3 regions of the Gordonia sp. WA4-43 genome follow, and region 2 is predicted to be linked to each of the others. Evidence: riboswitches for the same ligand, from Rfam matches in the RefSeq annotation. Region 2 holds a riboswitch; each other region holds the start of a gene.
What was found. Region 2 has a riboswitch for thiamine pyrophosphate ahead of thiC (phosphomethylpyrimidine synthase ThiC). Riboswitches for the same ligand answer to the same signal wherever they lie in the genome.
Positions count from the first base shown of each region.

Region 1: linked by a shared signal. The riboswitch ahead of LEL84_RS20245 (TenA family protein) and the one ahead of thiC (phosphomethylpyrimidine synthase ThiC) in region 2 are both predicted to bind thiamine pyrophosphate.
Region 3: linked by a shared signal. The riboswitch ahead of thiO (glycine oxidase ThiO) and the one ahead of thiC (phosphomethylpyrimidine synthase ThiC) in region 2 are both predicted to bind thiamine pyrophosphate.

Region 1 covers NZ_CP084736.1:4,472,688-4,482,625, reverse strand. Annotated here, with positions in the region: gene secE (preprotein translocase subunit SecE) at 57-530, opposite strand; tRNA gene LEL84_RS20275 (tRNA-Trp) at 570-642, opposite strand; gene LEL84_RS20270 (fused (3R)-hydroxyacyl-ACP dehydratase subunits HadA/HadB) at 889-1,986, opposite strand; gene rpmG (50S ribosomal protein L33) at 2,081-2,248, opposite strand; tRNA gene LEL84_RS20260 (tRNA-Met) at 2,342-2,415, opposite strand; tRNA gene LEL84_RS20255 (tRNA-Thr) at 2,437-2,509, opposite strand; tRNA gene LEL84_RS20250 (tRNA-Tyr) at 2,627-2,707, opposite strand; TPP riboswitch at 2,863-2,957, shown strand; gene LEL84_RS20245 (TenA family protein) at 2,945-3,655, shown strand; gene LEL84_RS20240 (ABC transporter substrate-binding protein) at 3,664-4,689, shown strand; gene LEL84_RS20235 (ABC transporter permease) at 4,664-5,458, shown strand; gene LEL84_RS20230 (ABC transporter ATP-binding protein) at 5,451-6,278, shown strand; gene LEL84_RS20225 (YajQ family cyclic di-GMP-binding protein) at 6,330-6,821, shown strand; gene htpX (zinc metalloprotease HtpX) at 6,988-7,845, shown strand; gene LEL84_RS20215 (polyprenyl synthetase family protein) at 7,879-8,895, opposite strand; gene LEL84_RS20210 (geranylgeranyl reductase family protein) at 9,013-9,938, shown strand, end outside.
Region 2 covers NZ_CP084736.1:3,933,606-3,943,543, reverse strand. Annotated here, with positions in the region: gene LEL84_RS17800 (wax ester/triacylglycerol synthase domain-containing protein) at 1-820, opposite strand, end outside; gene LEL84_RS17795 (acyl-CoA dehydrogenase family protein) at 862-2,043, opposite strand; gene LEL84_RS17790 (acyl carrier protein) at 2,061-2,309, opposite strand; gene LEL84_RS17785 (salicylate synthase) at 2,356-3,696, opposite strand; gene LEL84_RS17780 ((2,3-dihydroxybenzoyl)adenylate synthase) at 3,854-5,524, shown strand; gene LEL84_RS17775 (IS1182 family transposase) at 5,689-7,293, opposite strand; gene LEL84_RS17770 (GNAT family N-acetyltransferase) at 7,483-7,830, opposite strand; TPP riboswitch at 8,050-8,139, shown strand; gene thiC (phosphomethylpyrimidine synthase ThiC) at 8,147-9,835, shown strand; gene thiD (bifunctional hydroxymethylpyrimidine kinase/phosphomethylpyrimidine kinase) at 9,835-9,938, shown strand, end outside.
Region 3 covers NZ_CP084736.1:2,706,122-2,716,059, reverse strand. Annotated here, with positions in the region: gene LEL84_RS12190 (hypothetical protein) at 1-1,219, opposite strand, end outside; gene LEL84_RS12185 (NUDIX hydrolase) at 1,569-2,051, shown strand; gene LEL84_RS12180 (hypothetical protein) at 2,056-2,439, opposite strand; gene thiE (thiamine phosphate synthase) at 2,756-3,466, opposite strand; TPP riboswitch at 3,515-3,624, shown strand; gene thiO (glycine oxidase ThiO) at 3,621-4,685, shown strand; gene thiS (sulfur carrier protein ThiS) at 4,682-4,894, shown strand; gene LEL84_RS12160 (thiazole synthase) at 4,953-5,741, shown strand; gene LEL84_RS12155 (ABC transporter ATP-binding protein) at 5,813-6,796, shown strand; gene LEL84_RS12150 (ABC transporter permease) at 6,793-7,539, shown strand; gene LEL84_RS12145 (LuxR C-terminal-related transcriptional regulator) at 7,667-9,938, shown strand, end outside.

The DNA of each region.
Region 1 (9,938 bases), 540 kb from region 2:
CTTATGGTTCATCTGGCGGTCGTGTTCCTCGTCGCCGGCCGAGCCCACCGCGTGGGTCAGCCGAACAACCAGAGCACGCCCTTGGCGAAGGCGAGGTCGAGGCCGGCAATGAACGCGGTCATCACGATGACGAACACGAGCACGACGATCGTGTAGGTGATCATCTCGCGCCGCGTAGGCCAGATGACCTTCTTCAGCTCGGCGACGACCTGCGTCAGAAAGACCCAGATCCGTACGAACGGATTCCGGCTCTCCTCGGCAGACGCCTTTTTCTTGGTCTTGCGTTCCTTGACGGCGACCGACCCCGTGTCGGAGTCGGCGTCACCGTCGGTTGCACCCGCCGCCGAGCGACGTCCGCGAGCCGAGCGCTTACCGGACGGACGCAGCTCCTTCGCGGCTTCGGTCGACGTGCCGTCGTCCGTACCCGCGTCGGTGGCCTCGTCGCGACCGTCGAGCTCAGCCGCAGCCGAATCGGCCGCAGAACCCTCTGCGGCGTCTTTGGCGCGGGCGGCCCGGTCTCGCTTGCTCAACTTCGCGGTCCTCTCGTCAGCGTGTGCCCTTCACCAGGGCAGGGGCGACAGGACTTGAACCTGCAACCTGCGGTTTTGGAGACCGCTGCTCTGCCAATTGAGCTACGCCCCTTTGCGACGCCCGCCACCGGAGTGGTCGGCGTTGCCGTCCTTCTCGATCCGGCCTCGCGGCCCGTCGACGTTTCGTCGCCGACAAAACCAACGCGCCACCCTATGGGTAGCGCGCAAGTCTGAATCAATCAGACACTTCAGTGTAGATCACCGGGGCGGTGGACCCAAAACAGGCTCGCCTCCGCTCCCCCGACGACCGTACACGCCACCCGTCCGTGAGCCGCCGGACCGGCTCGCGACCGGTCGATCAGTTGAACTGGATGACGGCCTGCGCGCGTCCGAAGATCCGGCGGTCACCCTGCTTGGCGGTGATCGCGATGGTCCCGCGACGAGTTGCGGGATCGAGCGACTTCACCTTGCCGGTGAAGTCGACGGCCGCGCTGTCGTCGGCCGGCACGTACACCGGGCTGGTGAAGCGCACGTTGTACTCGCAGAAGGCCGCCGGGTCGCCGATGAACTCGGAGACGAAGCTCGCGCCGAGCCCCATCGTCTGCATGCCGTGCGCGACGACGTCGTCCATCCCGGCCGCGTTCACGACGTGGTCGGAGAAGTGGATCGGGTTGGGGTCGCCGGCCACGCCCGCATAGTTCGCGAGATTGCCGCGCGTCAGCAGGTAGCGCTTGGGCGTGAGTTCCTGACCCACCGTGAGCGTGTCGAAGTCGACGGCACCGAAGGCGCCCGGCGACTGCGTCGGGTCGGGGAGGTCGTAGCGACCCGCCTTCGACTCGACGGTGTGCCCGGACTCGCCGATGGCGTCGACCTTGATCATCACGTGGTCGAGGGACGCCTCGAGTTCGGGGTCGACGTCCATGCCTGGACGCGCGGCCAGGGAGGTCCACGTGGTCATGACCGGCTCGTCGTGCTGGTTCCAGATGACGTTCTTGGTGACCATCAGGTCGATCATCTCGGGACTGCTCACATGCCGGAACGACTCGAGCGAGACGTCGCAGATCAGGCGGTCCCCGACCTTCATCGGCTGGTGGTAGACCAGCCGCTGATCGGTCTGCATGATCTGCCACATGTCGTAGCCGGTGACGACGTCTTCGAAAAGCTTGCGCTGGGCGATGATCCCGAGCACCGACACATAGGTCGGCGCGGCGATCAGGCGGTCGTGACCGAAGGCCCGGGCGCCCTCCTCGCTCCAGTGGGTCGGGTGCGCATCTTGCACCGCCATCGCGTGCTTACGGATCTCCTCGCGGCCGATCTCGTAATAGTCGTCGACCGTGTAATGGAAGCCGACAAGGCTCTGGGTGTGGGCGGCGATCTCGTCGGGGGTCGGCTTCCCGCCACCGTTCGACGCCTCGTCCGGACGATCCTGGATCTCGGCTCCGCTTACCTGTGACATTGAGCTCTACTCCTTCGGCCGACACAACAAGACGGGCTGCCTCATCGAGAGGCAGCCCGCTGCTGGTGGTACTTCGAAACGGCCGACGACAGCGTCAGCGCGATTCCTTGTGCCCCTGATGCTTGCCGCAGTTCGGGCAGAACTTCTTGATCTCGAGGCGATCGGGATCGTTGCGGCGGTTCTTCTTCGTGATGTAGTTACGGTGCTTGCACACCTCGCAGGCCAAGGTGATCTTGGGGCGAACATCTGTTGAGGAGGCCACTTGATTGCCTTCTTTCGGGTGGTACGTGGTCGGGTTCGGAAGTTCCCTCAGGGCTTGCGACCCTTGCGCTCGGTTCCGGTCGGACCCGATGTGTAGCGGTGGAGGGACTCGATCCCTCGACCTCACGATTATGAGTCGTGCGCTCTAACCAGCTGAGCTACACCGCCCCGCGGACTTCTCGTCCAGCGAGCCCCCTGACGGAATCGAACCGTCGACCTTTTCCTTACCATGGAAACGCTCTGCCGACTGAGCTAAGGGGGCGTGCCCCGGGCGGTTGTGCCCGAGAGCCTTAACGAGGTTACACACTCGCGTCTGCGCTAGACAAATCGCTGGTCGGAGACCGTCTGTAGAGCAGTTTCGCGAGAATGGACCACGCTGTGGCAGGTATAGGATTCGAACCTATGTAGCTTGCGCGACGGATTTACAATCCGCTCCCTTTGGCCGCTCGGGCAACCTGCCGTGCCGCTCTTCCGGCCACCGTGACGGCCGTACGAACAACGCCGTGAAGAATACAACGAACACCGCATCAACGCGCAAACCGGCTGGTCAACAGGCCGGGACCCGGTCGTGGCACAGGCGTCCCACTGCGACCCCCACTCCTGCTACTGTGGCTGCGTTCTGACACGGGGTGCTCCGCGACGCGGGGCTGAGATGAGACCCGAGAACCTGTCCAGGTAATGCTGACGAAGGGATGTCATGTCTGTGCATGCGCGCATGCCGGTCTCCGGCCGTTTCTCCGACCACCTCTGGGAGGAGACGAAGGGGTTGCGGACGGCGATCGACGACCTCGAGTTCCTGCGGCGGCTCGGCGACGGGACGCTGCCACTGGAGGTGTTCCGCACCTACATGGAGCAGGACTCGCTGTACCTCGCCGGTTACGCGAAGGCCCTCGCCATCCTGGCGTCGAAGTCCCCCGACCCGCAGACCGCGGGGTTCTGGGCGAACTCGTCGGCCACCGCGGCCACCGTCGAGTCGGCGCTGCACGGCGACCTGCTCAACGGCGGCCAGCTGCCTCCGCGTGAGGGCGAACCCGAGCCGTCGCCGGCGTGCCTGGGGTACGTGTCCTACCTGACCGCCGTCGCCGCGACCGAGTCGTATGCGGTCGGCGCGGCCGCGGCCTTGCCCTGCTTCTGGATCTACGCGGAAGTCGGCCGGGCCCTGGCCGCGAGTGCCGCCCAGGTGCTCGCCGCCGACCCGAACCACCCCTACGCGCAGTGGGTGACCACCTACGACGCCCCGGAGTTCCAGGAATCCGCCTCGCGGGCAAGGGAACTCGTGGACGAGGCCGCGGCGCACGCCGGCGAGCGGGAGCGGGCCGCGATGGCCACGGCGTTCACCGTCGCCACCCGGTTCGAGCTTCTGTTCTGGGACACCGCGCTGAACCCGCAACCGTGGCCCGCCGCATGAGCGCCCGCATGAGCGCCCGCGCGCGCCGCCTCCTCACCGCGCTCGCCGCCGCGGTCGTCGCGTCGTCGGCGATCACCGCGTGCGGTTCGGGCGCCGGTTCGGACGGCACCATCCGATTCGCGCTCGACTGGTCCCCGAACACCAACCACACGGGATTGTTCGTGGCGCAGCAGCGCGGCTGGTTCGAGGAGGCCGGACTCGACGTCGAGATCCTGCCGTACAACAACACCGCCGTGGACACCATCGTGGACGCGGGCAACGCCGAGTTCGGGATCAGCACCCACAACTCGTCGACCTTCTCGCGGGCATCGGGCGCGCACACCATCTCCGTGTTCGCGCCGCTGCAGAAGTGGGCCACCGGCATCGGTGTCCGCGCCGACCGCCGCGACATCACGAGCCCGAAGGACCTCGACGGGAAGACATACGCCGGTTTCGGCGACCCGGGCGAGGAGAAGACCCTCGAGCAGGTGATCCGAAACGACGGCGGCACCGGCGAGTTCACCTCGGTGACCCTCGGTACCTCGGCATACGAGGCCGTCTACTCCGGTCAGGCCGACTTCACCGTCTCCTATCTCGCGTGGGAGGGCATCGAGGCCGAACATCGCGGAACCCCGATGAGGTACTTCCACTACACCGACTTCGGATTCCCGGAGGCATACGCGATCGTCGTCGACGCCAACGAGGACTGGCTGGCCGACAACCCGGACCGGGCGGCGGCCTTCGTGACGGCGCTGCAGCGCGGTTACCAGGCGGCGGCCGACGACCCGGACGCGGCGGCCCGCGACCTCCTCGCCGCCAACCCCGGTGCGTTCAACGACGAGCAGCTGGTGTTCGAGAGCCAGCGCATGCTCGCCGGTCAGTACATGAAGGACGCCGACGGCCAGGTCGGGCGACAGACGCTCGACCAGTGGGCCGGGAACTCCGGGTTCCTGTACCGCAGCGGTCTGCTGACCGGCCCGGACGGGGCGCCGCTCACGACCGAGCCGGACTGGTCGACGTACTTCACCAATGACTACCTCGACACCCCTCGGTAGCACCGGCCTGCGTCGCATCGCGCCCGCGCTCGTCGCGGTGGTCGTCCTGGTGGCGGTCTGGCAGGTCTACGTCGACGTCAGCGGAATCCGGCCGCAGGTGCTGCCGTCGCCGTCGCGCGTCGTCGCGCAGGGTTGGTCGCACCGCGCGGAGATCGGGGTGCACGCCGCGGCGACGCTGCAGGTGACCCTGATCGGGTTCACGGTCTCGTTGGTCCTGGCCTGGCTGCTGGCCATCGTCGTCGACTTCTCGCCGGCGCTGCGACGGGCGTTCGTGCCGTTGTTCGTCGCCTCCCAGACCCTGCCGATCATCGCGATCGCACCGCTGATGATCATCTGGTTCGGCTTCGGCCTACTCCCGAAGGTGCTGGTCATCGCCCTGGTCACGTTCTTTCCGGTGGCGATCGGCCTGATCGAGGGATTCGCCGCCACCGACCGCGAGGCCGGCGCACTGATGCGCAGCATGGGAGCCACCCGCCGCCAGGTCTTCCGGTACGTGCGGCTCCCGTCCGCGCTACCGCGGTTCTTCACCGCGCTGCGGATCGGCATCACCTATGCGGTGGTGGGCGCCGTCTTCGCCGAGTACGTGGGCGCCAGACAGGGTCTCGGCATCTACATGAGCCTGCAGAAGAACTCGTTCCGCACCGACCTGGTGCTCGCGGCGGTGCTGGTGACCGCGCTCCTGAGCGTCACGCTGTACCTGCTCACCTTCGCCGTCGAGCGGGTCGTCGCGCCCTGGGCCCGCGCCGAGGACCGGAACCACCATGACTGACCACCGGCTCGTCCCGGACCATCGACTTGTCGTCGACCGGCTCACCAAGTCCTATCCCCGACCCGGACGCGGACAACCTCGCCGGGAGGTCCTCGACGGGGTGTCGTTCACCGCCGAGCCCGGCGAGTTCGTCTCCGTCATCGGGCCCAGCGGATGTGGCAAGAGCACCGTCTTCGGCCTGCTGGCCGGACTCGACGTCCCCGATTCCGGCAGCGCGTCCGTCGGCTCCGAACCCGCCGTCGCCGGACACTGCGCGTACATGCCGCAGAAGGACCTGCTGTTCCCGTGGCGCACCGTGCTGGACAACACCATCCTCGGCCTCCAGGTGCAGGGCGTGCCGACGAACGAGGCCCGACGCCGGGCCGCGGACCTGTTCCCCGCCTTCGGACTCGCCGGATTCGAGGACGCGCGCCCGTTCCAGCTGTCCGGCGGGATGCGACAGCGCGCCGCACTGCTGCGCACCGTCGTCCAGAATCGCGACCTCGTGCTGCTCGACGAGCCGTTCGGCGCCCTCGACTCACTCACCCGGACCGAGATGCAGACGTGGTTGCAGTCGGTGTGGCAGCGCTACCGGTGGACCGTGCTGATGATCACCCACGACGTCCGCGAGGCCGTCCACCTCTCGGACCGCGTGATCGTGCTGTCCGCCCGCCCGGCCACCGTTGTCCACGAGGTGCGTGTCGACCTCCCGCGCCCGCGCGATCCGGCGGGGCTCACCGCGCCCGAGTTCGTCGCCCTCGAGCGAGAGCTGCTCGAGGTGCTCCACGACGAGTCGCGTCGTGCCCTCGCCGAGCAGGCACAGCGTCGGACGCCCCGGTAGACTCCCGCGGCCGCCCACTGTCGCTGATCGCCATGACATACCCTGTCGGACATGGCTGATTCATCCTTCGACGTGGTGAGCAAGGTCGACCGGCAAGAGGTCGACAACGCCCTGAACCAGGCTGCCAAGGAGTTGTCGCAACGGTACGACTTCCGCGGCACCAACACCGGCATCGAGTGGTCCGGCGAGGAGAACATCGTGATCACCTCGGACGCCGAGGAGCGCGCGCAGGCGGGCCTCGAGGTGTTCAAGGAGAAGCTGATCCGACGCGACATCTCCCTCAAGGCCTTCGACGCCGGCGAGGTCGTCGGCTCGGGCAAGACCTTCAAGATCACCGGCTCACTGGTGCAGGGCATCGACTCCGAGCACGCCAAGAAGATCTCCAAGAAGATCCGCGACGAGGGGCCGAAGGGCGTCAAGGCGCAGATCCAGGGCGACGAGCTGCGCGTGTCGAGCAAGAAGCGCGACGATCTGCAGGCCGTCATCTCGCTGCTCAAGGGCGAGGACTTCGGCATCGCCCTGCAGTTCGTCAACTACCGCTGACCCGCCCGGTCGGTGGGTCGGCGGCACCGAACCCCGGCCGTCGGAAACCCAGACGGGCGCTGCGTCGTTTGACCGGATGAGGCGCCTGCACTCCGCCGCCGGCACCGGGTTCGCCCGGGCCGCCCGCGGAGCCCGAGACCCACGGCGCCGGACAGACGAGGACCCGATGCATTTCAACGGATTGAAGACGGCGGCTCTGCTGGGTCTGATGTCGGCGATCATCGTCGGCATCGGCGCTCTGTTCCAGAGCCCGCTGATCCTGTGGGGATCGGTGATCGTCGCCGTCGGCATGAACGCCTACGTCTACTTCAACAGCGCCAAGATGTCGCTGAAGGCGATGCACGCGCAACCGGTCACCGAACTGCAGGCACCGGTCATGTACCGGATCGTGCGTGAGCTGGCGACCACGGCACACCAGCCGATGCCCGCCCTCTACATCTCCCCCACCGAGTCGCCCAACGCGTTTGCGACCGGCCGCAACCCGAAGAACGCCGCGGTGTGTTGCACCACCGGCATCCTGCACCTGCTCGACGAGCGCGAGCTGCGCGCCGTGCTGGGCCACGAGCTGTCCCACGTGTACAACCGCGACATCCTCATCAGCTCGATCGCCGGCGCGATGGCGGCGGTGATCAGCGGCCTGGCCAACTTCGCGATGTTCATGGGCGCGTTCGGCGGGCGGGACAACGCGCCGAACCCGCTGGCGATGCTGCTCATCGCGTTGCTGGGACCGATCGCGGCCACCCTGGTGAAGCTGGCCGTCTCCCGCTCACGCGAGTTCCAGGCCGATCAGTCCGGGGCCGAACTCACCGGGGATCCGCTCGCACTCGCATCAGCGCTGGCGAAGATCTCCGGCGGGGTGCAGGCCGCGCCGCTGCCGCCGCAGCCCGACATCGCGGCCCAGTCGCACATGATGATCGAGAGCCCGTTCCGCGCGACCGACCGGATGGCCAAGATGTTCGCCACCCACCCGCCGACCGCGGAACGTATCCGCCGCCTGCAGGAGATGGCCCGCGACGGTCGCTGAGCCGGCTGAGCAGAGATCCTGCCGGTCGACCCCTCAGCCCACGCGTTCGATCGTGTAATCCACCAGCGACGCCAGTGCCCGGTGGGCGGGCGACTCGGGCAGCTCGGCCAGCATCGCGTGCGCCTCGTCGGCGAACTCCTGCAATTTCGCCCGGGCGGCGGTCATACCCGCCGACGAACCGAGCAGTTCGATCGCCTCGGCGACCTCGGCGTCGTCGGTGAGCGGCCGGGCGGCGCCGTCGGCGGCCACCAGGAGTTCGCGCAACCGGGCCGACGTCGCGTCGTCGCCCGTGAGCGCGTAGAGGACCGGCAGCGTGTGGACGCCTTCGCGAAGGTCGGTGCCCGGGGTCTTGCCCGACTCCACCGACACCGAGCTGATGTCGATGATGTCGTCGGACACCTGGAAGGCGACTCCCACGATGTCGCCGATGCGGGAGAGCCGCTCGATGTCGTCGGGCTCGGCCCCGGAGGCCATCGCGCCGAAGCGGGCGGCGGCGGCGATCAGCGAGCCGGTCTTCTCCCAGACGACCTGCAGGTAGTGCTCGATGGGGTCGGCGCCGGGTTTGACCCCGACCGTCTCCCGCATCTGGCCGGTGACGAGTTCGGCGAACGTCTCGGCGATGATGCGCACCGCCTCGGGGCCCAGCGTCGAGACGAGTCGCGAGGCGCGCGCGAACAGGAAGTCTCCGGACAGGATGGCCACGCTGTTCGTCCAGCGCGCGTTGGCACTCGCCGCACCGCGGCGCATCGCGGCCTCGTCCATCACGTCGTCGTGATAGAGCGTGGCGAGGTGGATCATCTCCACCACCGTCGCCGAGGTGATGACATCGTCGGAATCCGGGCGCGGACCGAACTGGGCGGCCAGGATCGCGAACATGGGCCGGAACCGTTTGCCCCCGGCCTTCGCGAGGTGGGTCGCCGCCTCGGTCATGACCTCGTCACCCGACGAGAGTTCGGCGAGCAACAGATTCTCGACCCGCTGCAGCGACGAGCGCACCGTATCGGCGAACTCATCCGACACCAGGTCAACCCCGGCGAATGTGGACTTCACGGAAACGCGGCCCCATCTCGTCTGATCCGGCAACTACTCGACGGCGGACACGCGGCTGCCGCGTAGACCCCACCTGCTGCGAGCCTAGCCCGTCGGGGGTCCGGACATACTGGTCGGGTGAGCACGGACACGACGCCTCCTTTCCCCGATTCCGCCGATGTCCTCGTCGTCGGCGCCGGACCGGGTGGATCGGCGGCGGCCGCCCATGCCGTCGCCGCCGGCCGGGATGTGGTCCTCGCCGACGCCGCGGTGTTCCCGCGCGACAAGACGTGTGGCGACGGCCTCACGCCGCGGGCCGTCGCCGAACTCGACGCGCTGGGGCTCGGCGCACTCCTCGACGACCGTCCGCGCATCGACGGACTCCTGCTCAACGGCTGGGGCGCACGCCAGCAGGTCCGGTGGCCCTCGGGCCGGTTCCCCGCCTACGGCAGCGCGGTGGCGCGCACCGAGTTCGACGACGCCATCCGTACGCATGCGGTGTCGGTGGGAGCGCGAATGATCGAGGGCGCCAAGGCCATCGGCGTCGAGATGGACGGTGACCGGGTGGGCGCGGTGACCTTCGCGACCCCGGCGGGCACACACACGATGCGGGTCACCGACCTCGTCGTCGCCGACGGCGTCCGTTCGGGAATCGGCAAATCGCTGGGGCGGCAATGGCATCGGGACACCGCCTACGGAGTCGCCGCCCGGGCGTACGCACCGTCGGCGCGCGCCGACTCGCACTGGATGGGGTCGCACCTCGAACTCCGGGGACCCGACGACGCACTGCTGCCCGGGTACGGCTGGGTCTTCCCCCTCGGGTCGGCCGGGGGCGGCCAGGTCAACGTCGGCGTCGGGGCGCTCGCGACGTCGAAACGTCCGGCGCACATGGCACTTCGACCGATCCTCGAGCACTACGCCGCGATGGTGCGCGACGAGTGGGCTCTCGACGGCCCACCCGTCCGGATCACGTCCGCCCTGCTGCCCATGGGTGGTGCGGTGTCCGGTGTCGCGGGTCGCAACTGGATGCTGATCGGCGACGCCGCCGCGTGCGTCAATCCGCT
Region 2 (9,938 bases):
CGCGGACGACGTCGGCCTGTGGGGACGCGGGCGGGTTGAGGCTGATCGCCCGGCCGATGGCCGCGAGGAGGAACTCGTGGACGGTCGCGCCGTTCCCCTTGGCCGCCTTGCGCAGCGTCCGGGTCGACGCGGAGAACAGGGCGTACTCACGCTCGCCCGACTTCGTCAGGGCGGGCCAGGCTCGTTTCTTGCCACCGCCCGCCGCGTGCTGGTCGCCATAGGCGGCCTTCGCCTCTTTGAGTTCCTCGGGATCGATGCCGCTGATCCGGAAGCGCGGGCTGGTGGCGAATCGCTCGAATTCCGCGAGATCGTCGGGCTCCCCGTCGGCGAGGAGGGCGGCGAAGGCCGCGCCCGCGATGCCGTCGGAGATGCTGTGGTGCACCCGGAGCAGGACCCACTGTCCGACACCTTCGGCACCCGCCGACGGCGTGAACAGGGTGATGTCCCAGAACGGGCGCGGGCGCGGCAGCGGCGACTCGAGCAGTTTCGTCACCCGGCGCTGGAGATGGGCGCGGTCGGTGAACCCGAACTCGGTCACGTGCTCGCCGGCGTCCCAGCTGTCGTCGGCGAGCACCACCTCGGGCTTGCGCCAGCGGCCGTTGCGGATGCCCAGCCGGAAGATCTCGAACAGGCCGGCCCGCTCCCGGACACGCGTCCGCACCTCGTCGAGGCCGAGCAACCCGCCGTCGCTCTCGAGTTGCAGGATCATCGACCAGTGCATGGGCGCACTGTCTTTGTCCATGTGCAGGTAGGTGTGGTCGGGCGGCGCGAGTTCGGTGACACGCGCGTCGGCCGGTGCCTGGCTGGCTGGGCTGTTCATGGGATGACCGCCTGGGTGAGAGGGACGATGGCTCGAGCGCTTCAGGACACCGGCGAGCCGGTGCCGTGGAGTTCGGAGTCGACGAACATGGCCTGGTACCGCTCGGTGTCGGGTTTCATCGCCGCCGCGACCAGTTCCCACAGCACCTCGTCGGTGCCGCCGCCGACGCGGGCCAGTTTCATGTCCCGCCACCAGCGACCGATCGGGGATCCGGTCTCGAGGTAACCGATCCCGCCGAAGATGTGCAGGCACTCCGACGCGACCTCTTCCCCGAGGTTGGCGGCGGTGGCCTTCAGTGCCGCGGCGGTGCGCAGGTTGATCTTGCCCTCCGCGGCGACTCCGGCCAGCGAGTAGCGCAGGACGTCCACCCTGGCCTGCAGGTCGGCGACGCGCAGGCGCAGCGCCTGATGGTCGTAGAGCTTCTTGCCGAACTGGGTGCGCTCCACCATCCGGGCAAGCGTCACGCCGATCATCACGTCGCACGCGGCGGCGATCTGGGCGGCCACCGAGTACCGCTCGTGCGCCAGTCCCCAGCTGATGATCGCCAGGCCCGTCCCCGGCCGGGCGATCAGCGCCTCGTCGGGAATCCAGGCGTCGATGGTCACCGGCGCGGTGTCGAGGGGCCCGGCGCCGAGTTTCGCATACGGCTTCCCCACCGTCACCGACTCGATCGGGACGGCGGCCAACGCCACGTTGCCGCCCACGTCGGGACCGTCGTCGACGCCCCGGCAGACCACGAACACGTGGTCCGCGATCGGCGAGAGAGACACGAACTTCTTGTGCCCGACGACGCGGAACCCGCCGTTCTCCGGCAGGATCCGGGTCTCGGAGTTCTGTAGATCCGACCCGCCCTGCTCCTCGGAGGCCCCGATACACAGCACGGTCTCGGCGGTCAGGGCGCGCTGGGCCAGGTCTCTGAGATAGTCGTTGCGGCCGAAGCGGCGGAGGATTGCGATGGCCGAATCGTGCAGGCTCACACCCACTCCGATGGCCGCGGAGCCCAGCGCGCCGAGATGTGCGCCGAGGGCGAAATGGTCGTGGAGGTCGGTGACCTTGCGGTCCTCCCACTTGCGGACGAAGACGCCCTCGGCACCGAGGTGTTCGAGCAGGGGCCGCGGGAATCGATGATCCCGCTCGGCCTGCGCCGTCCACGCCGTAACCTGCTCGTCGAACGCGGCGTCGAGCAGTTCGGCGTACGTCTGCACTGGGGTCTCCACAGTCATGTCGGGTCCGGGTCCTTTCAGGCCGGGGTGCCGGCCTTCGACCGGATGAGGTCCTCGAGGTCGCCGACGGTCTTGGACTCGAAGAGCTCCCGTTCCGACAGCTTCACGCCGAGACGCTCTTCGATCGCCACCACGCCGATGGCGAACGCCACCGAGTCCAGCCCCAGGTCGTCGATCAGCTTCGAGTCGCGGCTGATGTCGCCGAGCGCGAGGTCGAGGTCCTCTTCGAGGATGCCGCGCAGGGCTTCGGTGATGTGATCGGACATGTGGTGGCTCCTGGGGTGGTGATGTTCGGTCGAAAGTATCGGTAGGTCAGCGCGGGACCACGTACGGGGCGACGCTGGCCAGCTTCTCGCAGGTCTCGGTGAACTCGCGCTCCGGCGTGGACTGGGCGACGATCCCGGCACCGGCACGCAGCCATGCGCCTTGCCCGGACGAGAAGATGGTGCGCAGGGCCAGGGTCGCCTCGAGCTCGCCCGTCGACGACGCGGTGAGGATCGCACCGGAGTACAGGCCGCGGCGTCGGGGCTCGAGACGGTCGATCGCCTCCACGGCCGGGGTCTTGGGAATGCCCGACGCGGTGATCGACGGGAACACCACCTCAAGTGCGCGCCAGGGGGTTTCGTGGTCAGCAAGGGTTCCACGCACGGTCGAGGCCAGATGCTGGACGCTCCCGCGCTCGCGGACCTCCATGAACTCACTCACGGCCGTGGTGTCCGCAGTGGCGATCGAGGAGATCTCGTCGAAGCACGCACGTACCGACATGGCGTGCTCGGCGATCTCCTTGGCATCCGAGAGCAGGTCGGCCCGGGCCGCCGCGTCCTGCTCCGCGGAGATCCCGAAAGCCCTTGTGCCGGCAAGTGGTTCGGTGACCACGGTCCGGTCGTCGTGCACCGCGACCACGAGTTCGGGACTGAACCCGGCCGCCTGCAGGTCACCGAGCGAGAGCAGGTAGCTCCGGGCGGGGTTGTTGTCGGCGCGGCCGCGGGCGTAGGTGGCGGGGATGTCGACGTCGAACGGGATGTCGACGGCACGCGAGAGGATCACCTTCTGGTACCGGCCGGCTTCGATCTCGGCGACAGCGGTGGCCACACGGCCCCGGTAGTCGTCCGGGTCGGACTGCACGTCCACCGGCCGCGACTCGCCGGAAACGGTGGCTCGCGAGGCGATCTCGAGGAGACGACCGGCACGCTCGGCGTCGAGCGACCCGGTGTCGACCCCGTCGGCGTCCACGGTCACCTCGAACTCGGGGACGATGAGGTGCGCGAGGACGGTGTCCTCCGGAACACGGTCGATGATGCCGTGGTACGGGGCACAGAAGTCGAAGCCGACCCAGCCGTAGACGCGCCAGTCCGGAATCGACAGCGACGCGGTCGCGGCGGCGAGCGCGTCGGCGGGGTCGCCGTGCCAGGGCGTCGTCGTGCGGTCGCCCTGATCGTCGACGATGACCTCGCTGCGTGTGATCACCACGCGGGCGCGGACACCCGCCGCGAAGGTCCAGCGCCGGTCACGCTCGTAGACGACATGGTCGCCGAATTCGCCGGAGCCGGCCCAGGCCGCCGTGATCCGCGCGGCATCGGACTCGCTCAGCGGCGAGGCCGGCGCGAGCAGGTCGACGAACTGCGCGGCGTGCGATTCGGTTGTCAGCGACATGTCCTTCGTTCCTCCGGTCGTGATGCACTCGAGCACCGATGATCATAGGGAATCTTAGGGCAGCCTAATCAAACAATCCCCCGCGGGTCGATAGCCGGCCTCCCGCCCTGCATCGACCGGTAAGGTTACCCTATCCTGCCTGTGTTTGAATGAACTCATGCCGACGCATCTCGACCCCGCGACCGATCTGCTCGACGGTTTCGCTCCCCACACCGACGCACAGGCACAGAAGTACCGCGACGCCGGCGTCTTCCTCGACCGCCCGTTGTTCGCCGGCCTCGATCTGGCCGCCGAGCGAACTCCCGACTCCCCTGCGCTGACCGATGCCTCCACCGACGGGCCGCGCACGCTCACCTATGCCGAGTTCCGCGACGCCACCCTCCGTCGTGCCGCCGGTTTCGTCGCGGCCGGACTGCGGCCGACGCAACGGGTCGTGTTGCAGCTGAACAACTCCCTCGACTTCGCGGTCACCCTGTACGGCCTCCTACGCGCGGGTGTCGTGCCGGTGATGACGCTGCCCGCGCACCGGATCACCGAGATCGCCCATCTCGCAGCCGGTGCCGGCGCGGTCGCCTACATCGGCGAGGACGGCCGCCGGGGATTCGACTACCGCGACCTCGCGACCGAGCTGCAGTCACGGGTGCCCGACGTCGCGCAGGTCTTCATCTCCGGCGAACCGGGTCCATTCACACCGCTCCCCGACGCCGACCCCGCCTCGGTCGAGCTCCCGGCCGCCCCCGACGCCGGGCTTCCCGCCCTGTTCCTCGTGTCGGGGGGCACCACCGGACTGCCGAAACTCATCGCGCGCACGCACGACGACTACGACCTCAACGCCCGGCTGTCCGCGGACGTCGCCGGCCTCACCGCCGACGACACCTACCTCGTCGCATTGCCCGCCGCGCACAACTTCCCGCTGTGCTGCCCGGGAATCCTGGGCGTCTTCGGTGCGGGCGGCCACGTCGTCTTCGCCGACAACCCCAGTCCGGACAACACTTTCGAGCTCATCGAGCGGCACCGCGTCACGGTGACCGCGCTCGTCCCCGCGCTCGCGCAACTCTGGTGCGCGGCGACCGAGTGGGAGCCGGCGGACATCAGCTCCCTGCGCCTGCTGCAGGTGGGCGGCGCCAAGCTGGCCCAGTCCGACGCCGTCGCCCTTGACACGGCCCTCGGCCCCGTCGTCCAGCAGGTCTTCGGCATGGCCGAGGGGCTGATCTGCTACACCCGGACCGACGACCCACGCGACCTGGTCCACCAGGTGCAGGGGGCGCCGATGTCGGCGCTCGACGAGGTGCGGGTCGTCGACGAGCAGGGAGCCGATGTCCCCGACGGGGAAGAAGGCGAACTGCTGGTGCGGGGGCCGTACACGATCCGCGGCTACTACCGCGCCGAGGCGCACAACGAGAAATCGTTCACACCGGACGGCTTCTACCGGTCCGGGGACAAGGTCACCCGGCTGCCGTCGGGGCACCTGGCCGTGACCGGCCGCATCAAGGACACCATCGTGCGCGCCGGGGAGAACGTCGCCGCCGACGACGTCGAGGAGAACCTCCTCGCCCACGATTCGGTCCGGCAGGTCGCGGTGGTCGGGCTGCCCGACGATGCGCTCGGTGAGAAGATCTGTGCGGCAGTCGTGCTCTCGCACGAACACCCCCCGGCCCGACCGCTCGAGCTGGCGACGATCCGTACGTTCCTCGCCGAACGCGGTCTCGCGTCCTTCAAACTGCCCGACGTGATCCGCGTCGTGACCACCCTGCCGGTCACCGCGGTCGGCAAGATCGACAAGAAGGTGCTCCGCGAGACATTGCTGTCGGAGCCGTCGGCGGGCTGAGCCGAGTCGGAGCCCGTTCCTCACACCGGCGCGAGCGCGACCACCGCTTCCTAAGAGCCTGCTGAATTAGGGTCCAGCCTGGGTTGAGGTTCCTGCTGCGGGGATGTGTCGGTTCCGGGGTGTGGTCGTGGTGATCGATCTAGGTGGGGCGGCGGTGCCGCGGTTCAGGCGGTGGCCAGTGTCCAGGTGCCGTTGGTGGTAGTCAGTCCGAGGGTGATCAGGCGGCGTAGGTTGATCGCGGCGGCGCGGTGGTGCAGCCAGTTGTTGTTGCGTTCGATTCCACGGTAGGGCACCCGCCGGTTACCGCGGGTGAGCCAGGCAATCGTCCGTTCGACCATGGGTCGATGCTGGCGGTAGGTGTCGGCAATAGTGTTGTCAGAGAAGTGTTGTCGGTGTTCGCGCTGGAGTTGGTGGTGTTCGCCGAAACTGATTTTGCGTCCACGAACCGCGGTGGTGCACCGTGCCCGAAGTGGGCAGTCGTGGCAGGCCGCACCGTAGGTGACGTGGCCTTTCGCGCTGACCGGTCGGGTCAGGTTGTTGGGGCAGGTCAATGTGTTCGCGTCGGCGTCGAAGGTGAAATCGTCGACGACGAAACCACCAGCAACCGCCGGCATGTGTGGCTTGGGTTTGATCACCGCGTTCCATCGTGTCCGCGCCAGCGTGGCCAGCATGTCACCGGAGGCATACGCTGAATCACCCAGCACCTCACGATCGTCGGCGTCGTCGGCGACGGTCGGATCGCTCAGCAACAACCGTGCCCCGACTGCTCCGTCGGAAGTGTCCGGACCAGCGGCTTTGGTCATCTCGATCGCGGTGACCAACCCGGTCTCCGGTTCATTGACGATGTGGCCCTTGAACCCGTCCTGCTGGCGTGCCCGGGTTTTGTGGGCGTGCCGGGTGTCGGTATCGACGGTGGAGATCACCCGGTCCGGGGCGGTCCGGGGCGCGATGCGCCAGCGTCCGTCGGTGCCATCAGAACCTGGTGCCGGTTCCACATCCTGGCCGGTCACCAATGCCAGCAATGCCACCGCCTGCGCCTGGGCCTCGTTACTCGGCTCCTTGTCGATGGCCTCGAGGTCCAGACCGTCGAGCACGGCCAACCCATCTTCGACAAGGGCGCTGATCAGGTCCTGTTGAGCACACTCATCATCCCAGGCGATCCGCGGCTTGCCGGGCCGGTCATAGCCGCCGCCGGTCAACGCGGCCAGACGAGTCGCGTGCTGCTCGACCACCACCGCACCACCGTCGACCTCTCGGGCGACCCGCCGGATCGCCGCGATCACCTGGGTGATGGCGTCCTGGCGGGCCACCGCGTCATCGAAGATCGTCGAATCCAGCGCTCGACGGCTCTTACCCGCGAGCACCCCGGTGGTGGTGATGACCTCGCGTACCACCTCGAAAATGCGGTGCGGCCGATCGCTGGCTGCCAGTCGCCGACGCCAGTACGTCAGAGTCGACGGATGAAAACCTTTGTTACCCAACACGAATCCACACGCCGCTTTCCACCGCAGATCGAAAGTGACCGCATCAGCGGCTTCGCGATCGGACAAACCCTGCAGCGTTTGCAGCACGATCACCGACGCCATCGTGGCCGGCGGGATCGACGGACGGCCCCGGCCGCTGGGAAACAGGTCCGCGAACATCTCCGCAGGAAACAACTGCTCGCGATGAGCAGCCAAAAACGCGAACACACTGCCCTCGGCCAGCAAATGCCCGACGACCGAGTTCACATCCAGAAACTCACCCTGACGATCCGGCTCACCCTGCATACCCACCAGGATCCCAGCCCACCAGGCAAACCCGCTCACCCCACACCGAAACGACACCGACTATTTCAGCAGTCTCCTAATCCGAAAGAAGCGCATAACCCCTGCTCCCTGAGGTGCGAGGAGCGATAGCGACGAGCCTCGAAGGGTCCGGCGAGGAATGTTCTGGAGCCGCCGAGGCTTACCTTCGGATCACACCGGCGCGAGCGGCACGATCCCGGGATGGCTGTCGAGGTAGCGCTTGGTGAACGTGCACACCGGCCGGAGGCGGGCACCCTGTTCGCGGGTGTAGTGCACGGCGCTACGGGTGAGTCGCGTGGCGAGTCCGTGTCCGCTGTATTCGTCGTAGAGCACGGTGTGCAGCACGGTGATGGTGGTCTGACCGTCCGCCGACTCGGTCGAATAACCGAGCACGCCGACCAGGTCGCCGGCGACCCAGAGTTCGAATCGGTCGCGGTCGGGATTGTGTACCACCTGCGAGATCTGTTGCAGGATGGACTTTGCCGACTGTGGTGGTCGCTGACGATGCTTGCGTAGCACCCGACCCTCCTCACCTCGTGATCGCGGACATCGGATCACCGGCGCGTACCTGCCACACGCGACAGCGCCATCCCTGTGATCCGGGTCACACGGTACCTTACGGAACCGTAACTGCCGACCCCGATCGTGTGATCGTCGCAAATCGATACGGTCTTCCCCACCCGCACGCACCGACCGGACGATGCGATGTAGGGTGGCGGACGCACGACAACTACACACCGCGGGGGCTCTCACGATGACCGAGGGCTGAGATGGCGACGGGCGGTCGCCGACCGCTCGAACCTGTCCGGGTAATGCCGGCGTAGGGAGACCAGCCATGGGCACACGTGTATCCACCACCCGCAACAGCAGCGCACCCGCCGATTCCGGGTTCCTGACCCTCGGCCCGATCGAGGGCAGCGCCAAGCACTACCTCGCCGTCGACGACCTGCGTGTGCCGCAGCGTCGAATCCAGCTCACCAACGGCGAACACCTCGACGTCTACGACACCTCCGGCCCCTACACCGATACGGCGGCGCACATCGACGTCGAGAAGGGCCTCACCCCCACCCGCGACAGCTGGCATCGGCCCGACCCGATCGAAGGCGCGAGCACCCAGCTGGCCTGGGCGCGTGCCGGCATCATCACCGACGAGATGCGGTTCATCGCCGCCCGGGAGGGCGTCGACGCCGAACTGGTCCGGTCGGAGGTCGCCATCGGCCGCGCGGTCATCCCGGCCAACCACCGCCACCCCGAGTCCGAACCGATGATCATTGGCAAGAACTTCGCGGTGAAAGTCAATGCGAACATCGGTAATTCGGCGGTGCGCAGCTCGATCTCCGACGAGGTCGAGAAGATGGTGTGGGCCACCCGCTGGGGCGCCGACACGATCATGGATCTCTCGACCGGCGCCGACATCCACACCACCCGCGAGTGGATCATGCGTAACTCGCCGGTCCCCGTGGGGACGGTTCCGATCTACCAGGCGCTGGAGAAGGTCAACGGCGATCCCGCCTCGCTGACCTGGGAACTGTATCGCGACACAGTCATCGAGCAGGCGGAGCAGGGCGTCGATTATATGACCGTCCATGCCGGTGTCCTGCTGCGCTACGTTCCGCTGACCGCGAAGCGGGTGACGGGCATCGTCTCGCGCGGCGGTTCGATCATGGCGGCCTGGTGTCTCGCGCACCACCGGGAGTCGTTCCTGTACACGCACTTCGACGAGTTGTGCGAGATCTTCCGCCGCTACGACATCACGTTCTCCCTCGGCGACGGCTTGCGCCCCGGATCGATCGCCGACGCGAACGACGAGGCCCAGTTCGCCGAACTCCGCACTCTCGGCGAGCTGACCGCGATCGCCAAATCGCATGGTGTGCAGGTCATGATCGAAGGCCCCGGGCACGTCCCGATGCACAAGATCGCCGAGAACGTGCGCCTGGAGGAGGAGCTGTGCGAGGAGGCCCCCTTCTACACCCTGGGTCCGCTCGCCACCGACATCGCGCCGGCCTACGACCACATCACCTCGGCCATCGGCGCGGCGATGATCGCTCAGGCCGGCACCGCGATGCTGTGCTACGTGACTCCGAAAGAGCATCTAGGACTTCCGGACCGCGACGACGTCAAGGTCGGCGTGATCACGTACAAGATCGCGGCGCACTCGGCCGACCTGGCCAAAGGCCACCCGCGGGCACAGGAACGCGACGACGCACTGAGCAAGGCGCGCTTCGAGTTCCGCTGGACCGACCAGTTCAATCTCGCCCTCGACCCCGACACCGCGCGCGCATACCACGACGAGACGCTGCCCGCCGAGCCCGCGAAGACCGCCCACTTCTGCTCGATGTGCGGACCCAAGTTCTGCTCGATGCGGATCTCGGCGGACGTCCGCGCCTACGCCGAGGAGCACGGTCTCGTCACCGCGGACGACATCGACCGGACTATCGCCGAGGGCATGGCCGCGAAGTCGGCCGAGTTCGCCGAGGCCGGTAACCGCGTGTACCTCCCGCTCCAGACGACCGGCGGCGCCTGATGCGCACAGACGACGCACGACGACGCACAGTCGACGCGAATCAGCGCACGGTCGACGAACAGGCCTACACGGGACTCCCGCTGTCACCGCCCGGAACGGCCCC
Region 3 (9,938 bases), 1.2 Mb from region 2:
GACCGAAGTTGCCGGTCTGGATGTAGCGGCGGACCGCGGCGTCGGTGCGGCGCCACTCGGTCAGCGCCGCCGTGACCGTGTCCAGTTGTTCGCCGGTGACCGCGCTGTCGCCGTCTTCGGTGCCCTCGCGGACGTCGTCGACGATGTTGCCGATCTCGCTGGTCGCCGCGGAGAAGCTGCGCTCGAGACCGCCCTGATCACCGCGGCGGATGAGCGAGAGCGTCTCGGCCGACCGCGCCTGCTGGGTGAGGATCCGGGCGGCGGTCAGGTCGCGGAGCGGGTCGGCGCCCTCGGTGCGGGCGTCGCTGGTGGCGGCCACCGACATCAGACCGGAGGCGAGCAACCACAGGGTCCCGACGCTGAGGGCGAAGACGGCCGCCACGATGCCGATGTTGAACCGTCGTCGGGTCCGCCGCGCCAGGTAGCGCGACGTCAGGATCAGCGCGGCGAGCAGGAACAGCAGCGGCGCGTACACGGTCCAGGGTGGACGGGTGAGGGTCTGCTGGGGGTCGGCGATGGCCATCGATCGCCGTTCGTAGAGGCGCTGGGCGGCCGGGAGGATCTGGTCCTGCATCATCGACGACGCCTGGCCGAGATACGCCGATCCCACCGGGTTGCCGAGCCGGTTGTTCGTCCGCGCCGTCTCGATGAGTCCGCTGTAGACCGGGATCGAGGTGGACAGGGTCTCGAGATCGGCGCTGACCGCCTGCTCGGCTCGGTCCGACACCATGCCGGAACCGGGTTCGCTGGAGGTACCGGTGGCCAGGATCAGCGACGACGACGCCGTCGCCAGCGCGTCGGAGTAGCGCTGCCGCAGATCGGGGGTCTCCAGTCCGCCGGAGATGAACGCCGCGTTCGCCGACGCGTCGGCGATCGACAGCGAGCTGTAGAGAACCTGCGCGGCCTCGGCGAGCGGTTCGGTCCGATCGATGAGGCGCTGCAGAGTCTGGGTGCGGTCTTCCAGGACCGTTGATGCGTACAGGCCGGTGCTCAGACAGCCGAGCGCCAGGATTCCGCAGATGATGATCAGCTTGCCCGGGGTCGTGACGGCGAAGTGGCGCAGGGTCTGGAACGGGGACTGGGCGCGTTCCCGGGCGGTGGCGACGAGTTCGCGTCGGTCGGCGAGCACCTGGCGGATCGGGGGTGAGGCCTGCGCCGGACGGATCGTGCGACCGCCACGCGTCAGCGCCGTCCGCACGGAGGACGCGTCGCCGGTCACCTACCTGATCCCTTCTCGAACGCTGGATCGTCTCCGGTGCGGTCCTACGGTCACCGGTTCCCCGTTCCGGATTCGCGTGACCGGGCGATCAACGTCAGGGGTTGTGTCATCTGGGTCATCGTTCACCGGGTCGTGCGTGTTTCACCCTATGTCATCGTGCCGGGTTCCTCCCGAGTCGATCGGCGCCGCGCCGCCGACCTCGGCGGTTCGCGCGTGCCGGGGTGCTCGCCGACGCACCTCGTGGTTCCGCGCCGCGATGAGAGGGCTTCGCGGTCTCCCTGGCAGGTGTTGCGCATCTCACTTACGGTGGAGGCACCCGGTCGGGGCGACCGGGTTGCGAGGAGGCGTGGTGCGCGGCGACGGCGACGGCTGGGTGATCGATCCCGACGGTTCTCGATACTGGGGTATCCACGGCGCGGCAGGTCTGCTGCTGCGGGCGCCGCTGCCGGAGGGAACCACCGGCGTACTTCTCCAGCACCGCGCGGCCTGGTCGCATCAGGGCGGTACGTGGGCGTTGCCAGGAGGGGCCCGCGACTCACACGAGGGCGCCATCGACACCGCGATCCGTGAGGCCGAGGAAGAAGCCGGCATCACCGCCGACGACCTTCGCGTCGTCGCCGCGGTCGTCACCCATGAAGCGCCCGGCGGGTGGACCTACACCACCGTCATCGCCGAGACCGACTCGCCGGTCCGCACGGTCGCCAACTTCGAATCCACGGAACTGCGATGGGTCGACGAGAAGCGCGTCGATCAACTCCCGCTGCATCCCGCGTTCGGACTCGCGTGGCCCGTTCTCCGCGAGCGGATCGCGATGTTGGATCCCCAGAGCTGAGCCCTCACACCCCGGCGCGGTCGGACTCCAGCAGTCGGTTCGCCCCGGCGACCAGCGCGTGGACGTTCGCCTCGTCGCTGCTCGCGCCCTCACCGACGGCCCAGGCCTGCCGGCCGTCGTGCTCGCACAGCAGGAACGTCGTGACCATGCCGTCGACGACCCGCTGGTGCAGCCGGACGATCTGAACCGGGGCGCCGACGTCGTAGAGGATCGAGGTCATCGCACCGACGGGGCCGGCGGCGACGGCGCTGCGGGACATGATGCGGTCGGCGATCGCGAGCGTCGCGCGGCACTCGACCAGGTCGCCCGAGCACGGAACGGCAGAGAAGGAGCCCAGCCGGATCGTGCCGCCACGGGAGTACTCGTCGGTGAATTCCTGCCAGGTCATCCCGGCGGCCTCCTCGTGCATCCCGGGGGGAAGCGGGCGGCCGAAACGTGCGGCGAAGTGGTCGCCGCCGTGCCGGTCGTCGCGCTCGGTCCACGAACAGGATCGACGAGGTAGATGAAGAGGGTGCATCTCGAAAACCGATTTCGGTCGAAGAACGGATGACCGACTGGAGAGCGCAACCGACCCGCAGCGGGGGGTCGGTCAGATTCAGACCCCGCTGCGGCGGGTTACGAGAACGCTCGTGATACACAACATGATCGGTCCACCATAGACCCGCGACACCGACCGGGCAAACGTGTTTCCGCCAGGGGAACCGCTAGAGCATCCCGGCGAGGTCGGTGGCTGCGGCGGCCGGATCATCGGCCGCGGTGATGGCCCGCACGACGACGATGCGCCGCGCCCCGAGCGCGGTGACCTCCCCGACGCGGCCGGCGTTGATTCCGCCGATGGCGAACCACGGCTTGGCTGATTGTGTTGCGGCAGTGGAGGACACGAGGTCGAGGCCGGCGGCGGCGCGGCCCGGTTTGGTGGGGGTGGTCCAGCACGGACCGACGCAGAAGTAGTCGACGTCGTCGTCGGCGATCGCGGCGGCAGCCTGCGCGGGGTCGTGGGTCGAGGCGCCGATGACGACGTCCGGTCCGACGATCCGGCGGGCCGCCGACGGCGACAGGTCGCCCTGTCCGACGTGCAGGACATCGGCCCCGGAAAGCGCCGCGATGTCGGCGCGGTCGTTGACCGCCAGCAGGGCACCGTGCGCGTCGGCGACCGTCCGCATGCCCGCGAGGATCTCGAGTTCCTCGCCCGCCTCCAGGGTCCCGAATTCGCGCTCGCCCGGCGAGTTCTTGTCGCGCAGCTGCACGATGTCGACGCCGCCCGCGAGCGCCGCGTCGACGAAGTCGAGCAGATCACCGCGTTCGCGCCGGGCGTCGGTGCACAGGTACAGGCGGGCCGTGGAGAGCCGCCGGCGACGGTCCGTCGCGGAGCCGGGGTCCGTCGACGCGGAGCTGGTGCGGTTCGGGGTCGTCACGCCGACCAGGCTAACCGGACCCCCGACGTCCCGGCGTAGGGTGGATCGCACGAACACACGGGAGTCCGGATCGGCCGGGCTGAGAGTGCGGACAGATTCCGCTGACCGTCGAACCTGATCCGGGTCATTCCGGCGAAGGAAGGTGATTCCCAACGTGGATTCCCCACCGCAGCGCCCTGCCCACCGCGCCCTGACGGTCGTCGGGGGCGGTGTCATCGGGCTGACCTGTGCGCTCACCGCGGCCGACGCCGGATGGCGGGTTCGCGTCCTCGACGCCGGCACCGAGGAGCGCGCGTCCTGGGTCGCCGGCGGCATGCTCGGTTCACTCGGCGAGGGTCATCCCGGCGAGGACGCGTCCCTGGCCCTGTCGGTCGAGTCGGTCCGGCTGTGGCCGGCGCTCGTGAAGCGGCTCGACGACCCGGGTGTCGTCACCGCCACCGACTCGCTGTTCGTCGCGGCCTCGGCCACCGACATCGAGTACCTGCGGCATCTCGCCGACTTCGTCTGGGCCGGGCAGCCCGCCACCGATGCCGCGCTGCAGTCGGTGACCGGCCGCGACATCCGGACCCTGGAACCGTCGCTGAGCTCTCGACTGGTCGGTGGCTACCGCGCGGTCGGCGAGTGGTCCGTCGACAACCGGCGGCTGCTCGAGGCGTTGCGCGCCGCCGCGACGTCGGCGGGTGCCGAGTTGGTCTCCGCGCGCGTCGAATCCCTGGCCGACCTCGACGACCTCGGTTCCGACACCCAGATCCTGCTCGCCGCTGGACTCGGCACCGCGGCCCTCTGGCCGGGTGTGGACCTGCATGCGGCGAAGGGGGAGATCCTCCGCCTTCGCCGTACTCGCTGGTCGGTGCCGCCGCCCGGCCACGTCGTCCGGGCACGTCTCCACGGGCGGGCCGTGTACCTGGTGCCGCGCGAGGACGGAGTCGTCGTCGGCGCCACCCAGTACGAGGCCGAGGGGACGGCCGACCGCGCGCCACAGGCCGGTGGGGTCGCGGATCTGCTCGCCGACGCGATCGAGGTCTTCCCCGGGCTGCGGACCTACGAACTGACCGAAGCGGGGGCCGGTCTGCGGCCGTGCACCGCGGACGGATTGCCGATCGTCACCCGTGTGGACACACGAACGGTCGTGGCGACCGGGCACGGGCGCAACGGGATCGTCCTCGCCCCGGGCACCGCCGCCCGCGTGTTGTCGATTCTGGAAGGAGCAGAGGAATGAGTATCACCGCGAACATCACCGTCAATGGCAAGAGCGTCGATGTCGGCGCCGACACGTCGGTGCGCGACGTCGTCATGGGGCTGGGGTTGCCGGACCGGGGGATCGCGGTCGCGGTGGACGGCGCGGTCGTCCCGCGCGGCCGCTGGGACCGGCACACGATGACCGACGGTGCCGTCGTCGAGATCGTCACGGCGGTGCAGGGTGGCTGACCTCGCCGATCTGAAGCCCGACGCCTCGCGGACCGAGCAGAGGTCCGGCGACGAGACGATCCCGGATACGGACCATCTGCGCATCGCCGGTCGCGACTTCTCGTCGCGACTCATCACCGGCACCGGCGGCGCGTCGAATCTCGCGACCCTGGAACGCGCGCTGGTCGCGTCGGGGACCGAGCTGACCACCGTCGCGGTTCGGCGCGTCGACGCGGCCTCGGGCACCGGGGTCTTCGATCTGCTGCGCCGGCTCGACATCGCCGTCCTGCCCAACACCGCGGGCTGTCACACCACCGCCGAGGCGGTCCTGACCGCCCAACTGGCGCGCGAGGCGTTCGAGACCGACTGGGTGAAGCTCGAGGTGGTCGTCGACGAACGCACCCTGATGCCCGACGCCATCGAGCTCGTCGACGCCGCGGCCGCACTGGTGGCCGACGGTTTCGTCGTGCTGGCCTACACGAACGACGATCCGGTCCTGGCGGCGCGACTCGCCGATCTCGGGGTGGCGGCGGTGATGCCCCTCGGATCGCCCATCGGGACCGGACTCGGAATCCTCAACCCGCACAACATCGAGATGATCGTCGACGACTGCCACACCCGCTTCGACGACCCGCTGCCGGTCATACTCGACGCGGGCATCGGGACGGCGAGCGACGCGGCCCTGGCCATGGAACTCGGTTGCGACGGCGTGCTTCTGGCCACGGCGGTGACCCGGGCGGAGAATCCCGAACTGATGGCGACGGCGATGCGGCACGCGGTGGCCGGGGGCCGACTGGCCGCGCGCGCCGGCCGGATCCCCAAGCGCTTCTGGGCGCACGCGTCCTCGCCCGGGCGCGACCGGGACTGACGCGCGATCCCGCGACAGGCCATCCGAACGACAGACCGGGCCGCTCCGGATTCGGCGGCTATGGTCGAGGCGTGCTGCAGGTAGCGAATCTGACGAAGGACTTCGGCGGTCAACGCGCGGTCGACGACCTCACCTTCGAGGTGGGGCCGGGACGGGTCACCGGTTTCCTGGGGCCCAACGGTGCGGGCAAGTCGACGACCATGCGGATGATGCTCGGACTCGACCGCCCGACATCGGGCACGGCGACGATCAACGGGCAGCGCTACCGGGACCTCGAGCATCCGCTGCGGCAGGTCGGTGCGCTGCTCGACGCCCGGTGGGTGCATCCCAATCGCAGTGCGCGGTCCCACCTGCGGTGGCTCGCGGCGAGCAACCGGATCCCGGCCGCGCGAGTCGACGAGGTGCTCGAGACGGTCGGGCTCACCTCGGTGGCCAAGAAGCGCGCCGGCGGCTTCTCGCTCGGTATGTCGCAGCGGCTCGGGCTGGCGGGTGCCCTGATCGGCGACCCGCACACACTGCTGTTCGACGAGCCGGTCAACGGCCTCGACCCGGAGGGCATCGTGTGGATCCGCGGGTTCATGCGCAAGCTCGCCGCGGAGGGGCGGACGGTGTTGGTGTCGAGCCATCTGCTCACCGAGATGTCGCTCACCGCAGACCATCTCGTCGTCATCGGGCGGGGCCGGCTGATCGCCGACTGTTCGGCGGCGGAGTTCACCGGGCGGGCCCGGCAGTCGGTGCGGGTGCGCGGCCCGCAGCTCGAACAGTTGCACGCCGCGCTCGCGGCGGCGGGGCTGAATCCCGCGCCGGGTGACCCGGATGCCCACGGGCGCCCGGTGATGCGCGTGCCGGACACCACGACCGATCGGGTCGGCGACCTCGCCGCCGCCGCGGGCATCACCCTGCACGAACTCGCCGCCGAGTCGGCGTCACTGGAAGAGGTCTTCATGTCGATGACGGCGCACGCCGTCGACTACACCGCTGTCGACAACCGCGCCGTCCACGACCCCGACGTCCACAACCGGGCCGTCGGGAACCACGGGGGAGTGAACCGGTGATCGCCGCGATCAACGCCGAACGGATCAAACTCGCCAGCACCCGGTCGCCGTACTGGTGCCTCGGCGTCGTCGTGGTGCTGGGCCTGGGCTTCGCGGTGCTGCTCGGCGCCATCGCCGGCGGTTCCTACGGCAGTCCCGGTGAGACCGACACCCTGACCGACGACTTCCTGCTCGGCGTCAACCAGTTCGGGGTCGCGGTGCTCGCGATCATGTCGATCCTGGGCGTGACCACCGAGTACCGCTTCGGCACGATCCGACCGACGTTCGCGGCGATCCCGCGTCGGCCCCAGGTCCTCCTCGCGAAAGCGGTCGTGTTCGGCGGACTCTCGTTCGCGGTGGTGGCCATCGTGTCCGTCGTCGCGGTCGTGGCGGCGCAGGTGCTCGCCGGCGTCGGAGTCTCGCTCACCGGGCCCGAGACCGTCCGGCATCTCTGGGGGACGCCGGTTTTCGCGATGCTGTGCGCGCTGATCGGCCTCGCGGTGGGTGCGCTGGTGCGGCATTCGGCCGGTGCGGTGGCGATCGTGCTCGTCTGGATGCTGGCCCTCGAGCGCATCGTGTCGGTGCTCCCGCGGGTGGGCGAGCACATCGTGTCGTTCCTGCCGTTCCTGAACGGGTGGAACTTCCTCGCCGGCGGGAGCGACACGTTCCACTGGAACGCCTACGGTTCGTTGGCCTACTTCGCGGGCTTCACGATCGTGTTGCTTGCGGCGGCAGTGGCCGTGACCAATGCCCGGGATGCGTAGTTCGCGGATTTTCTTCCGCCGATGTCAAATCCGGGATTAGCCGCGTGTCGACAGGGCCATCCGGTCGGACCACATTGGTGCTTCCGGGCGGCCCATTGTAGGGCCCAGCAGACTAAAATACGCGGTTATGTCCACGAATTGGCCGCTCGTCGAGCGCGATCGGGAGTTCCGCACGATCCAGGCGGCCGTCAGGGGTGAGACGACCGGCTGTGGGGTGGTCCTGACCGGTGACTCCGGCGTGGGCAAGACGACCCTCGCCCGGCACGTCACCGCCGAGTTGCCGACCGGGGTGCGCTGGGTGGCGGGCACCGAGTCCGCGCGCTCGATCCCGCTCGGTGTGTTCGCGCATCTCGTCGGTCCGGCGACGTCGAGCGATCCGGTCACCTACCTTGCGGCGGCCCGTGAATCGCTCCTCGCCGACGGCGATGTCGTGATCGGGGTCGACGACGCCCACCTGCTCGACGAACTGTCGGCGACGCTGCTGCATCAGCTCGCGATCGACCGTGCGGTGCACATCGTCGCGACGGTCCGCAGCGGCGAGACCGTCCCGGATGCGGTGACCTCGCTGTGGAAGGACAATCACCTCACGCGGATCACGTTGTCGCCGTTCACCAAAGAGCAGAGCGTCGACCTCATCGAGTCGGTGCTCGGCGGGCAGCTCGAGGAGCATTCGGCCGATCTCATGTGGGAGGCCTCCGGTGGGAACGCCCTGTTCCTACGGCATCTCGTCGACGGTGCGCGGCAGGCCGACACGCTGCGGCAGGTCAACGGCGTGTGGCAGCTACGCGGACGCGCCGCCATCACCTCGGAGCTCGCATCGCTGCTCGAGGGGCGGATCGAGCAACTCGACGCGCCGGTTCTCGGGGCCCTCAAATACCTCAGTCTGTGCGAACCCCTCGACATCGACGTCCTCGCCGAGCTCGCCGGCGAAGAAGCCGTCGAAGAGGCGGAGATCGCCGGGCTGGTGCGCATCACCCGCGACGGGCGGCGTCTCGACGTCGCCTTCCACCATCCGCTGTTCGGTGAGGTGATCCGGCGCCGCCTGGGTCTCGTGTCGTCGCGGCGGCTGCGTGGCCGGCTCGTCGAGGCGTTGCAGTCACGGCCCACGAACACGCCGGCCGAGCGGATTCGGCTCGCCGATCTCGCGATCGAGAGCGACGTGGAGATCGACCTCGCGCTGGTACGGACCGCCGCACGCGATGCCCTGAACCTCGCGCAGACGCCGCTCGGCGAGCGATTCGCGCGGGCGGCGCTCGACGAGGGCGGTGGACTCGAGGAGGCCGAGCTGCTCGCGCGGGCGGTCATGTGGCAGGGGCATCCGGACGAGGCGCGGGACATCCTGTCCCGCTTCTCGCCCGACGATCTCGACGAGGGTCGACTCGTGCTGTGGGGCAATTCGATCATCGGCAACACGTTCTGGGCTCTGGGCGACGCCGATCGGGCCGACGAGATCCTGCGGTTGCTGACCGAGCGGGTCACCCACCCGGCACTCACGCCGATCGTCACCGGGATCGCCTCGGCGTGCGCCCTCTTCGAGAACCGGATCGACGAGGCGATCACGCTGTCCGACACCGTCCTCGCCGAATCCAGGGCGCTGCCGTGGGCGGTGGAGTGGGCGGTCTTCGGTGGCAGCCTCGCCCGTGCGGTCGCCGGTCGGGGAGCGGAGGTCGGGGCGCTGGCCGAACACTCGCGCGAGGTCGAGGTGGACGGATTGCTCCGGTTCCCCACCGGTTTCGGCGAGACCCTCGCGCTGACCCTCACCGGCCGGCTCGACGACGCGGACGGCGCCGCGGGGCGTTTCGTGTCCGCCGCGCAGACCGCGCAGTACCTGGGCTGGGCGATGTCCGGAATACTCGTCGCCGCAGTCGAACTCGCCCGCGGATCGTGCGCCTCGGTGACCCGGCGGATGGAGCAGACCCTCGCCATCCTCGACAGCGGCCGGTTCTCCGAGTCGTGGAACTTCCCGGCCCACATCTTCCTGGTGCAGGCCCTGAGTGCGCTGGGACAGGCCGACCGTGCCGCGGCCGCGCTGGCCAAGGCGCGAAAGCGGTCCGGCAAGCATGTGGCCGTCTTCGGGCCCATGCTCGCCATCGCGGCGGCCTGGCAGTCGGCGGCCGCCGGAACCGTCACGCCCGCCGTCGAACTCGCGCACTCCGCGGCCGAGTCCGCCCGTGCCGCCGGTCAGTTCGCGGTGGAGGCCGAGGCCCTGCACACCGCCGCCCGGTTCGGGGACGGCGGCGTCGCCGACCGGCTCACCGAACTGGCCGAGCGCGTCGACGGCCCGCTCTCGGATCTGTACGCGCGCCACGCCGCGGCGCTCCGCGACGGCGATGCTGTCGAACTCGATCTGTGCTCGACGGCGTTCGAGGACTCCGGGGTGTGTCTGTCCGCCGCGGACG